DNA from 3 places in the Rhizobium sp. P2_G2 genome. Region 3 is predicted to be linked to each of the others. Evidence: predicted binding sites of a transcription regulator. Region 3 holds the regulator's gene; each other region holds the start of a gene.
What was found. The regulator HrcA, encoded in region 3, represses chaperone genes, less so after heat shock. The targets are predictions, from matches to a motif close to GTTAGCACTCNCNNNNNGNGAGTGCTAAC.
Positions count from the first base shown of each region.

Region 1: groES (co-chaperone GroES) is a predicted target of HrcA. The motif match lies at 852-880, and genes of this name have one in related genera.
Region 2: groES (co-chaperone GroES) is a predicted target of HrcA. The motif match lies at 1,778-1,806, and genes of this name have one in related genera.

Region 1 is NZ_JBFUFF010000177.1:1,807-5,751, reverse strand. Features, by position in the region: gene AC1D06_RS40845 (PAS domain-containing protein) at 1-51, opposite strand, end outside; gene AC1D06_RS40840 (usg protein) at 477-749, opposite strand; gene groES (co-chaperone GroES) at 1,024-1,338, shown strand; gene groL (chaperonin GroEL) at 1,382-3,010, shown strand; gene AC1D06_RS40825 (Hsp20 family protein) at 3,126-3,596, shown strand; gene AC1D06_RS40820 (hypothetical protein) at 3,864-3,945, shown strand, end outside.
Region 2 is NZ_JBFUFF010000166.1:3,979-7,923, reverse strand. Features, by position in the region: gene AC1D06_RS40370 (hypothetical protein) at 1-16, opposite strand, end outside; gene AC1D06_RS40365 (hypothetical protein) at 89-550, opposite strand; gene AC1D06_RS40360 (hypothetical protein) at 786-1,301, opposite strand; gene AC1D06_RS40355 (hypothetical protein) at 1,298-1,525, opposite strand; gene groES (co-chaperone GroES) at 1,862-2,158, shown strand; gene groL (chaperonin GroEL) at 2,221-3,858, shown strand; gene AC1D06_RS40340 (fatty acid desaturase) at 3,907-3,945, opposite strand, start outside.
Region 3 is NZ_JBFUFF010000002.1:163,450-167,394, forward strand. Features, by position in the region: gene AC1D06_RS03150 (M10 family metallopeptidase) at 1-185, opposite strand, end outside; gene hrcA (heat-inducible transcriptional repressor HrcA) at 408-1,463, opposite strand; gene rph (ribonuclease PH) at 1,607-2,323, shown strand; gene AC1D06_RS03165 (VOC family protein) at 2,333-2,749, shown strand; gene AC1D06_RS03170 (antibiotic biosynthesis monooxygenase family protein) at 2,778-3,083, shown strand; gene AC1D06_RS03175 (non-canonical purine NTP pyrophosphatase) at 3,095-3,739, shown strand; gene hemW (radical SAM family heme chaperone HemW) at 3,736-3,945, shown strand, end outside.

The DNA of each region.
Region 1 (3,945 bases), on a different contig from region 3:
TGGATTGGACGCCTTGCCGGCTTCAGACGCCGCAGGATTGAAATCGGTCATTTTGCTCCGTTTATCGCGTCCGCGCATTTAAACTGAGCCATGCTAAGATTTAGCGGCATTGGCTCTTTCTATTGCGCGGGCGGTCCAATCGCAAACGAAAAGAGGCGGGCTCCGGTTTACATTCTGCTTCAGACCGCACCCGAGACAGGCGACCGGTTGATTTTCGAGCCAATAACCCCTTATTGCCCGCTTTTGTTCCGTTCATGCAGCCTTCACATCCAATCGCCATCCGCTATCGCCATTCTGACAACGCATTTTCGAGGACTAGCGTGAGAGAACTGTAAATGCTCGAATGTTCGTGCGTTAGCGTACCTGCGACAAGGTTTATAGGCGATCGCTTTTCCAGGCCATTCCCAGCTCAAGCGTATCCAGTATCGCGTTGGTGTGGCAGTCCTCAAAAGTGCTACTTCGCGGGCGAACGCTTGCTAATGCAACTTCAACTCCCCCGAAACCTGCCGCCATTCGTGCGGACCGACCAGTCTTTTGTGCGTGTACCTGACGGAATGCAGCGGACCGTCCAGCTTGTCTTCCCAGAACTCGAGGAACCTGCGCATTTCTGGAAATTCGGGGGCGAGGTCGTACTGCTGCCAGACGTAAGTCTGCAGCACGGACTCGAAATCGGGCATGCGGTAGAGGATGTGGGCGGTGGTGATGCCGTAGCCTTCGAGCTGAAGTTCAAAATCGGACTTAGTCTGCATGCCTTGGTCTCCATTTCGATGACCAGAAAAATTTGCCGCCAAGGGCGAACTCCGTCAACAGAAAACCAACGACGGGCAGAGATTATTGTTCCTCATCAGCCCGTTAGCAGCAATGGCGCAAGAGTGCTAATTTTTTCTCGGCGGCTCTTGAAATCCAAAAAATGCAAAACCAGATTTTTCGTCGCCGGACGCTCAGGGGAGTTCGGCACCCCGTTCCGGAATGGTCATCCAGTCCGACGGAGGGGAGTTCAACTTGTTTGTCCAGGAGGAAAACATGAAGTTCCGACCGCTGCATGATCGCGTCGTCATCCGCCGCATCGAGTCCGAGGAGAAGACCAAGGGTGGCATCATCATTCCCGATACAGCCAAGGAAAAGCCGCAGGAAGGTGAAGTCGTCGCCGTCGGTCCCGGTGCTCGCGACGAGCAGGGGCAGGTCGTGGCGCTCGACCTCAAGGCGGGAGACCGCGTTCTGTTCGGAAAATGGTCAGGCACCGAGATCAAGGTCGACGGCGAGGACCTGCTGATCATGAAGGAATCCGACATAATGGGCGTCATCGAAGCCCAGATCGAGCAGAAGAAGGCCGCTTAAGGCCTGTTTCAGTCATAACCAACTGCCTATGAAGGAGTGAACCATGGCTGCGAAAGAAGTCAAATTCAACACGGAAGCCCGCGAGAAGATGCTGCGCGGCGTCGACATCCTTGCAAATGCGGTGAAGGTGACTCTCGGTCCCAAGGGCCGCAATGTCGTGATCGACAAGTCGTTTGGCGCGCCGCGCATTACCAAGGACGGCGTTTCGGTCGCCAAGGAGATCGAACTCGAAGACAAGTTCGAGAACATGGGCGCGCAGATGCTGCGCGAGGTCGCCTCGAAGACCAATGATCTCGCCGGTGATGGAACCACGACCGCAACGGTTCTTGCCCAGGCCATCGTCAAGGAAGGTGCAAAGGCCGTCGCGTCGGGCATGAACCCGATGGACCTCAAGCGTGGCATCGACATCGCCGTCGACGCCGTCGTCAAGGAACTCAAGGCCAACGCCCGCAAGATTTCCAAGAACGAGGAGATCGCACAGGTCGGAACTATCTCGGCCAATGGCGATGCCGAGATCGGCCGCTACCTTGCGGAAGCGATGGAGAAGGTCGGCAATGAGGGGGTGATCACCGTCGAGGAAGCCAAGACCGCCGAAACCGAACTCGAAGTCGTCGAAGGCATGCAGTTCGACCGTGGGTACCTCAGCCCGTACTTCGTGACGAACCAGGACAAGATGAGGGTCGAACTCGAAGACCCGTATATCCTGCTCCACGAGAAGAAGCTCTCCAATCTCCAGGCCATGCTGCCGGTGTTGGAGGCGGTGGTGCAATCGGGCAAGCCGCTCGTCATCATCGCGGAAGACGTGGAAGGCGAAGCGCTTGCGACGCTGGTGGTCAACAAGCTGCGCGGCGGGCTCAAGGTCGCAGCCGTCAAGGCTCCGGGCTTCGGCGACCGCCGCAAGGCAATGCTCGAGGACATCGCCATCCTGACGGGCGGCACGGTGATCTCGGAAGACCTCGGCATTAAGCTCGAGAACGTGACGCTGCAGATGCTCGGCCGCGCCAAGAAGGTGGCGATCGACAAGGACAATACAACCGTCATCGATGGCGCTGGCTCGAAGGCGGAGATCGAAGGTCGCACGACCCAAATCCGCGCCCAGATCGAGGACACAACGTCGGACTACGACCGGGAGAAGCTGCAGGAGCGCCTTGCCAAGCTCGCCGGCGGCGTCGCTGTCATCCGCGTCGGCGGCTCCACCGAAGTAGAGGTCAAGGAGAAGAAGGACCGCGTCGACGACGCACTGCACGCGACGCGAGCAGCGGTTGAGGAAGGCGTCCTTCCGGGCGGCGGTGTCGCCTTGCTCCGCGCCGTTAAGGCGTTGGAGAATCTCGCAACCGCTAATCCAGACCAGCGCGTCGGTGTCGACATAGTTCGCCGCGCGATCGAAGCACCGGTTCGCCAGATCGCCGAGAACGCCGGTGCCGAAGGCTCGGTCATCGTCGGCAAGCTGCGCGAGCAGTCCGCGTTCTCGTGGGGCTGGAACGCCCAGACCAACGAGTTCGGCGATCTCTACGCACAAGGCGTGATCGATCCGGCAAAGGTCGTGCGCACGGCGCTCCAGGACGCTGCGTCGGTGGCGGGGTTGCTGGTGACAACCGAGGCAATGATCGCCGAAAAGCCCAAGAAGGACAAGGTTCCGGCCGTACCCGCCGGCGCGGATATGGACTTCTGACATGAGATCGGCGGCACGCCAAAGCGGCGTGCCGCTGGTAAACCGTCGGTCGCCTATTAAGGGGCCGACATCACCGGGACAATGTCCCTTCCATGTTGCTTACGAGGATATGGCTATGAGAACTGAATTCGACTTCGCGCCACTCTACCGTTCAAGCGTCGGCTTCGACCGGGTCTTCAATTTGCTCAACAATGCCCAGCGGCTCCAGAGCACCGAGGCATGGCCGCCCTACAACATCATACGCAAGGGCGAGGATGCCTATTCGATCGAGATTGCCGTCGCGGGCTTTGCGATGGGCGACCTTGACATCACCCAGGAACGCAACGTTCTGGTGGTGAAGGGCGGAGCGGCGCAGAAGAAGGATGGCGAATACCTGCACCGCGGCATCAGCGCCCAGTCGTTCGAGCGGCGTTTCGAGCTGGCGGATCATGTCCGCGTCGAAGGGGCCTCGCTCGCAAACGGTCTGCTCAAGATCACGCTCAAGCGCGAAATCCCTGAACAGGCCAAGCCCCGCCGCATCGAGATCGGCAACGGTTCGCCCAAGAACGAGCCGCTTCAGATCGAAGGCGACAGGCAGGCTGCGTGAGGCGAGCACATGCGCAAGCAACCCAAATCGTTCATCGTGGAAGTGAAGCGGCGTCGCGGCTCGACCACGTCCGCTGCCACCAAGTCGGGCTGGCTTCTTCGGTCCGTCCAAAAGTTGGCCGGAGATCGGCCCTTGCGCAGCGGAGACGTGAAGCCCGCATAGTGAACCGAGCAAAACACACGCGCCCAGAGGCGTGGAAAGTGGCCGTGCGGTGTGGTTCCGCGCGGCCGTCCCGATCCATAGACTGATTAGCCGTGGAGCGAAGAAATGAGAAAGGAACCTGAAAACACAACTTTCACCAACGAAGCGACGGCCGCCATCACCGTTTCGCAACTGCTCAACCCGGCGG
Region 2 (3,945 bases), on a different contig from region 3:
TCGTGCGATCCGTCATGATTTGTCTCCTGGTGTCCAGCGCGAAAATGATCGGCGTCTCGCCTCGCGGGCACCGGATACGTCTTATCGGTCAAGCCGCGTGAACCGGCGCGTTCAGAATCCGCAGCGCTCTCTCGGCCGTTCGAACGTTGAGGCCGCTCATATTCCACGAGCCATACGCGGCAGGCTCGCCGCTGAACACATGGTAGATAGTCCATGTGCCGTTGTGCTCGATTCTTCGGCCAAATCGGTAGCCATCTTTCGACCCAGCCTCGGGCCGCGCTCCCGCCGAAGCCGACGGAGCGGCATGGGGCGAGCTGGAAACGCGTGCGGATTCATCCGGCGAGTTTGCCAATCGGTTGACAAGGGCAAAATGCAGCGCGCCTTCGTCGACTACGCCGCTCTGGAATTTTTCGATCAAAAATCGGGCGGCATTCAGCCTGCTTTGCCGCGCGGCCGAATCGGAATCGTCTCTGATCCCCGCGCGCTCGAGAATTCGATCGAGCAAAGCGATATCCGTTATCGTGAAGTGCTGTTGGCAACCGGAAGACATATTTGTCCTCCTTTCATTGGGGCTAAGGTTTTCAACCCTACAAAAGCAGCGCCCGCTTCAATTGCTGCCGACGCAATCACTATGCATGTAAGCAATCTGACAAGCAAGCCTTGTCTCGAATCTACCCCTCCCAGGCAGATTTTCGTTGGCAAGCCAAGGATTCATCCGCTTAGACTCTTTTGTCTTGTCGCAGGTTGTTATCGGGAAAACCGTGGAACACTTTTCCGGAACCTGCTCAGCGGAATGCATAATCGACCGCGCGGATGATCCGCGCCTGCACGATATCCATCGTCACTTGATCAAGCGTCATGACCCTGTTGTCCCGCGACGAGGTTTCGCTCACGGTCTCGTCGATGCGGATATTGCGTGCAGACTTATCCGCAGTAAAGGCGATATGCGGGATTTCGGTCGAGGACTGATTGCGATTATTGGCGTTGATGATTTGAAAATCAATCTTCAGCTGATCGCCACCATCGATCTTCTTGGTGAGACCGTCGATGATCCGGTAGTCATGCCCCTTGGCTTTGAGGATTTCGCCGATCTCCATCATTGCAGGGCGAATGATGGAGATACAATGTTCAAGAAAGGCGCGCGTGAACTCCCCCTTGGCCTTCGCCTCGTTGACTTCCCTTTGCGCGTTTTCCTCCATCCGCCGATCATGTCGACCAAGGATTTCATCCAGTTTTGACTTGTCGGTATCTTTCATCACAATTCCTATCGAGCATGCGCGGTCGGCTGCAAACGCGTTCAAACGGCTTCCCTGAAGCCGTTGCGTGCAAGGCCAGTCCAGCGAAGGCTGGCATTTGCGGCTGCCTTGCTGTCGTTGAAAACGAGATCGTGCTTGCCGCTCGAAGCAAGAGGAACGGAATAGGGAGCATCGACATAATCTCGATTCTCGTTATATCCGATGCCCGCCAGATAAGCCTTCAATTGCCTCACATATTTGCCGTGCAGATCGAAAGTCGTGTTTTTCATAAGACCTCGTTATTTTTCCAGAATTGTTTTCGTAATTTTCTGCCTGAATCTCAGTCAATTCTATCCGATAAAAATGGTCATAGATAGACGCGCAATTTTTCTGGGTTTTCTGGGCTTTTTTTATGCTTTTCCACGCATGTGCAAAAAATAAAAAGCGAGAAAAATCGGTGCTCTTATTGTGGAAATTATTTTATCTGACCTCGGGGCAGCCATCGAGGAACGGAAAATTATTTATTTCACCAGATTTAAATTTCTAGCACTCGCCGCTCATGAGTGCTAAGACAACAAAATTGGTCCTTCGCGGGCCGTAAACCCATTTCATTGAGGACATTTAAAATGACGGACGTAAATTTCCGACCTCTTCACGATCGCGTCGTCGTCCGGCGCGTCGAAGCCGAAGCGAAGAGCAAAGGCGGCATCATCATCCCCGACACCGCCAAGGAAAAGCCGCAGGAAGGCGAAGTGGTCGCAGTTGGCACCGGCATCCGCAACGACAAGGGCGAGCTCGTCGCGCTCGACGTCAAGGCAGGCGATCGCATCCTGTTCGGCAAGTGGTCGGGCACCGAGGTCAAGCTGAATGGCGGAGACCTTCTGATCATGAAGGAATCCGACATCATGGGCGTCATCGCCTGATATCGTCGATTCCTTCGATCGACATTAACAACCAATGAGCCCTGGGCTCAGGAGTTTTCATCATGGCTGCCAAGGAAATTAAGTTCGGTCGCACCGCCCGCGAAAAGATGCTGCGTGGCGTCGACATTCTCGCCGATGCGGTGAAGGTCACCCTCGGCCCCAAGGGCCGCAACGTCGTGATCGACAGGTCCTTCGGTGCGCCGCGCATCACCAAGGATGGCGTTGCCGTCGCCAAGGAAATCGAGCTTGAGGACAAGTTCGAGAACATGGGCGCCCAGATGGTCCGCGAAGTCGCTTCGAAGACCAATGACGTTGCTGGCGACGGCACGACGACCGCCACCGTTCTCGCGGCCTCCATCGTTCGCGAGGGCGCCAAGGCGGTTGCCGCCGGCATGAATCCGATGGACCTCAAGCGCGGCATCGATCTCGCCGTATCGGCCGTCGTCAAGGATCTGCTTGCCAAGGCCAAGAAGATCAACACGTCGGAAGAGATCGCCCAGGTCGGCACGATCTCGGCCAATGGCGAGAAGGAAATCGGCGACTATATTGCCGAAGCGATGCAGAAGGTCGGCAATGAAGGCGTGATCACGGTCGAAGAAGCCAAGACCGCCGAAACCGAACTCGAAGTCGTCGAAGGCATGCAGTTCGACCGTGGCTACCTCAGCCCCTACTTCGTCACCAATGCAGAGAAGATGGTTGCCGAACTGGACGACGCCTTCGTGCTGCTGCACGAAAAGAAGCTCTCCAACCTGCAGGTCATGCTGCCGATCCTGGAAGCCGTGGTGCAGACAGGCAAGCCGCTGCTGATCATTTCGGAAGACGTCGAAGGCGAAGCGCTTGCCACGCTCGTCGTCAACAAGCTGCGCGGCGGCCTCAAGATTGCCGCCGTCAAGGCGCCCGGCTTCGGCGATCGCCGCAAGGCCATGCTGGAGGATCTGGCCGTCCTCACCGGCGGTACGGTGATTTCCGAAGATCTCGGCATCAAGCTCGAAAACGTCACGCTCGACATGCTCGGCCGGTGCAAGAAAGTCTCCATCACCAAGGAAAATACCACCATTGTCGACGGCGCTGGCCAGAAGTCCGACATCGAAGGCCGCGTCACCCAGATCAAGGCCCAGATCGAAGAAACCACCTCCGACTACGACCGTGAGAAGCTGCAGGAACGTCTTGCAAAACTCTCCGGCGGCGTCGCCGTGATCCGCGTTGGCGGATCGACTGAAATCGAAGTCAAGGAAAAGAAGGACCGCATCGACGACGCGCTCAACGCGACCCGCGCTGCCGTCCAGGAAGGCATCGTTCCCGGCGGCGGTATCGCCCTGCTTCGCTCTTCCGTCATCCTCGACGTCAAGGGCGAAAATGACGACCAGAATGCAGGCATCAGCATCATTCGCAAAGCGCTGCAATCGCTGGTTCGCCAGATCTCGGAGAATGCAGGCGACGAAGCTTCGATCGTCGTCGGCAAGATCCTCGACAGGAATGACGAAAACTGGGGCTATAACGCCCAGACCGGCGAGTTCGGCGACATGATCGCCATGGGCATCGTCGACCCGGTCAAGGTTGTCCGCACGGCGCTGCAGAATGCGGCCTCGGTTGCCGGGCTGCTTGTCACCACCGAAGCGATGATCGCCGAACTGCCGAAGCGGGATGCTCCGAGCATGCCTGACATGGGCGGTATGGGTGGCATGGGCGGGATGATGTGATCGCAACCGACTGAATCGGCATCCGCAAATCGATAGACCCCGGTTTTTTTACCGGGGTTTATTTTTGGCCGGCGATGCTTTGGCGAC
Region 3 (3,945 bases):
TCGACCGGATTGCTGAACGTCCAGGACACCGGCCCCATATAGGTCGTGTCGTGTGCCAGCACCGGCGACGTCACCTGGGCGCCATCGGCAACGATCTGGCCGTGGAACTGGATGATGTTGACCTTGCATTTGTAGATCGGGTCGAAGGAACCGAAGTCCTGTTCCGAAAAGGTAATGGTCTGCATCGCAATGCCCTCCCCCGAACGCATGACTGACGAAGTTGACGCGTCATTCCGCCCGCGCCGACCGAAATCGGCGCGTTGCTTGCATCACCAAAATATAGACCAGAAATGGAAGGCTCTCCGTAGCTTGACAATCACAAACTGCGGGAATTTATATTTAGAAAATACTGAAATTCTGCCCAAAAGTCAATGTAAAAGCAAAAATGTCGGAGATTTTCCGGATCGTCAGCGCGCCTGTCCATTGAGTTTCGACATCAGCTGCGCGGTATAATCGACCATCGGCACGATGCGCGCATAATTGAGTCGGGTCGGGCCTATGACGCCGACGGCGCCGATGATGCGGTCCTCGGCATTGCGATAAGGTGCGACGATCAGCGACGAGCCGGAGAGCGAGAACAGCGTGTTCTCCGAGCCGATGAAGATGCGCACGCCCTGGCCGCTTTCGGCAAGATTGAGGATGTCGCTCAGCGATTCCTTCTTTTCGAGGTCGTCGAACAGCATGCGCAGCCGGTCAAGGTCCTCCATGCCTTCGAGCCCTTCGAGCAGGTTGGAACGGCCGCGAATGATCAGCTGCGTCGGCCGGCCATCTTCAGTGCCACCCGACCATATAGCGAGCCCCTTGTCGACGAGTTCACCGGAGAGCTGGTCGAGCTCGGAGCGGATTGTGGTCTTGAGCTTTTCGGTCCGCTCCAGCGCCTCGCCCAATGTCAGGCCGGACATATGCGCGTTGAGGAAATTGGCCGCCGCCGTCAATTGCGACGAGGTCGTTCCGGCCGGCAGAGTGATGATACGGTTTTCAACCTCGTCGCGGTCGCCGACCAGAATGGCAAGCGCCTTGTCCGGCGACAGGCGGACGAATTCCACATGCTTGAGCTGCGTGTCGCTCTTGGCGGTGATCACCAGGCCGGCGCCGCGCRAGGCCGACGAGAGCAGTTGGCTCGCATCATTGAGCGCGTTCTCGACCGAACCCACCCGGTCGGCCGGACGGATCTGCCGGTCGATCTGACGGCGCTCGTCTTCCGACAGCGCGCCGACCTGCATGAAGGCATCGACGAAGAATCGCAGGCCCTGCTGGGTGGGCAGCCGGCCGGCGGAAACATGCGGCGAATAGATGAGGCCGAGCTCTTCGAGATCGCTCATCACGTTGCGGATGGACGCCGGCGACAGCGACATCGGCAGCACACGCGACAGCGAGCGTGAACCGAGCGGCTCACCGGTGCCGAGATAGCTTTCGACGATGCGTCGGAAGATTTCGCTGGAGCGGTCGTCGAGCGCCTTCATTCCTTTTCCATCACATCGATCAAACTCATGCCTGAAATATAAGGATTCGAAGCGGGTACGCAAAAGGAAATTCGCCCCTTTTCCTTTGCAAAAAGACTTAACGCGCCTTAATACGCGTCTCAACATTCCAAGGAGTTCCGAATATGCGGCCATCCGGGCGTAAAACAGACCAAATGCGCAAGGTGAGTTTCGAACGCGGCTTTTCCAAGCATGCCGAAGGCTCGTGCCTGGTGAAGTTCGGTGACACGCATGTGCTGTGCACGGCCAGCGTCGAAGAAAAGCCGCCGGCATGGTTGCGCAATTCCGGCAAGGGCTGGGTCACTGCTGAATATGGCATGCTGCCGCGCTCGACGGGTGATCGCATGCGGCGTGAGGCGACCTCCGGCAAGCAGGGCGGCCGCACCCAGGAAATCCAGCGGCTGATCGGCCGCTCGCTGCGCGCCATCGTTGATCTCACCGCGCTTGGCGAACGCCAGATCACCGTGGATTGCGATGTGCTGCAGGCCGATGGCGGCACGCGCACGGCCTCGATCACCGGCGGCTGGATCGCGCTGCATGATTGCCTGAAGTGGATGGAAGTCCGCAACATGATCAAGGTCGAGAAGGCGTTGAAGGATCATGTGGCAGCGATCTCCTGCGGCGTCTTCGCCAATCAGCCGGTCCTGGACCTCGATTATCTCGAAGATTCCTCGGCCGAGACGGATGCCAACTTCGTCATGACCGGCAAGGGCGGCATCGTCGAGATCCAGGGCACGGCCGAAGGCGCACCGTTTTCCGAGGAAGAACTGCTGACGCTGATGGGTCTCGCCAAGCAGGGTATCAGCGACCTCGTGCAAATGCAGAAGCAGGCGATCGCCTGAGATGAGACGATGAACAAGGCTCCGTCGCAAATTCTGGAATCGGCACTTTACGTCGATGACCTCGATGCGGCGGAGGCGTTCTACGAGCGCATTCTCGGACTGGAGAAGATCGGGCGGTTTGGCAACCGGCATGTGTTCTTCCGCTGTGGCCCAGGCGTGCTCCTGATCTTCAATCCAGCCGAGACGATCATTCCTTACAAGGAAGGTCAGTTGCCGGTGCCGCCGCATGGGGCGCATGGGCAGGGCCATCTCTGTTTCCGCGCCACATCCGACGAGATCGACGAATGGGCCGCGCGGCTGACGGCGGCCGGCATCGAGATCGAATCCGTGGTCGAATGGCCACAGGGTGGCCGTTCGATCTATTTCCGCGATCCGGCCGGCAATTCGCTGGAATTCGCTGAAGCCCGGATCTGGAACATCATTTGACAGACTTGTCGGCCGGCAGGAGGACAGGATGATCATACGCGAATGGCGTGGCCGTGCATCGGCGTCCAGTCCGGAGACCTATCCGGCGCATTTCCGCAACAATGTGCTGCCGGAACTGCGCCAATTGCCCGGCTTCGTCGGCGCGCATCTCAGCCGGCGCCCGCTCGGCGACACCATCGAATTTCTGGTGCTGACGCGCTGGAAGGATCTTGAGGCGATCCGCGCCTTTGCCGGCGACGAGATCGGCAAAGCGGTCGTAGAGCCGGGTGCCGTGGCGGCGCTGATCGATTACGATGCGACCGTGCAGCATTATGACGTGATAGAAGAGGCCTGAGAGAACAGCGAATGCGCAAGCTCGACACCAAGACCATCGTCGTCGCCAGCCACAATGCCGGCAAAATCCGCGAGATTCGCGATCTGATCGGACCATTCGGCTTCGAGGCCAAGTCGGCCGCCGATCTCAGGTTCGAAGAGCCTGACGAGACTGGCACGACCTATGAGGAAAATGCCCGGATCAAGGCGTTGGCTTCGGCCACGGCTTCCGGCTTGCCGGCTTTGTCCGACGATTCCGGGCTTGCCGTCGATGCGCTGGATGGCGCGCCAGGCGTCTATACCGCCAATTGGGCCGAGCGCGAGGATGGCAGCCGTGACTTCCGCATGGCGATGGAGAAGGTGGAAAAGGCGCTGCAGGAGAAGGGGGCTTCGACGCCGGACAAGCGCGCCGCCCGTTTCGTCAGCGTGCTCTGCCTTGCCTGGCCGGATGGCCATACCGAGACGTTCCGGGGCGAGGTCGAGGGCCATCTCGTCTGGCCGCCGCGCGGCGATCTCGGTTTCGGCTACGATCCCGTGTTCCAGCCGAGCGGCTATGACATCACTTTCGGCGAAATGCTGGCCGATGCGAAGCATGGCTGGAAGCCGGGCGACGCCGCGGCGCTATCGCACCGCGCCCGCGCCTTCAAGCTCTTCGTCGAAACCGGACTGGACATCTGACCTTGGACATCAATGCGCCGCTGCTGCCGGATACCGGCGAACCAGGCTTCGGGGTCTATATCCACTGGCCGTTCTGCGCGGCCAAGTGTCCCTACTGCGATTTCAACAGCCATGTCCGCCATCAGCCGGTGGATCAGGAGGCGTTCGTTGCCGCCTTCCTTCGGGAAATGGCGGCGATGCGGTCGATCTCGGGATCGCGCACCGTC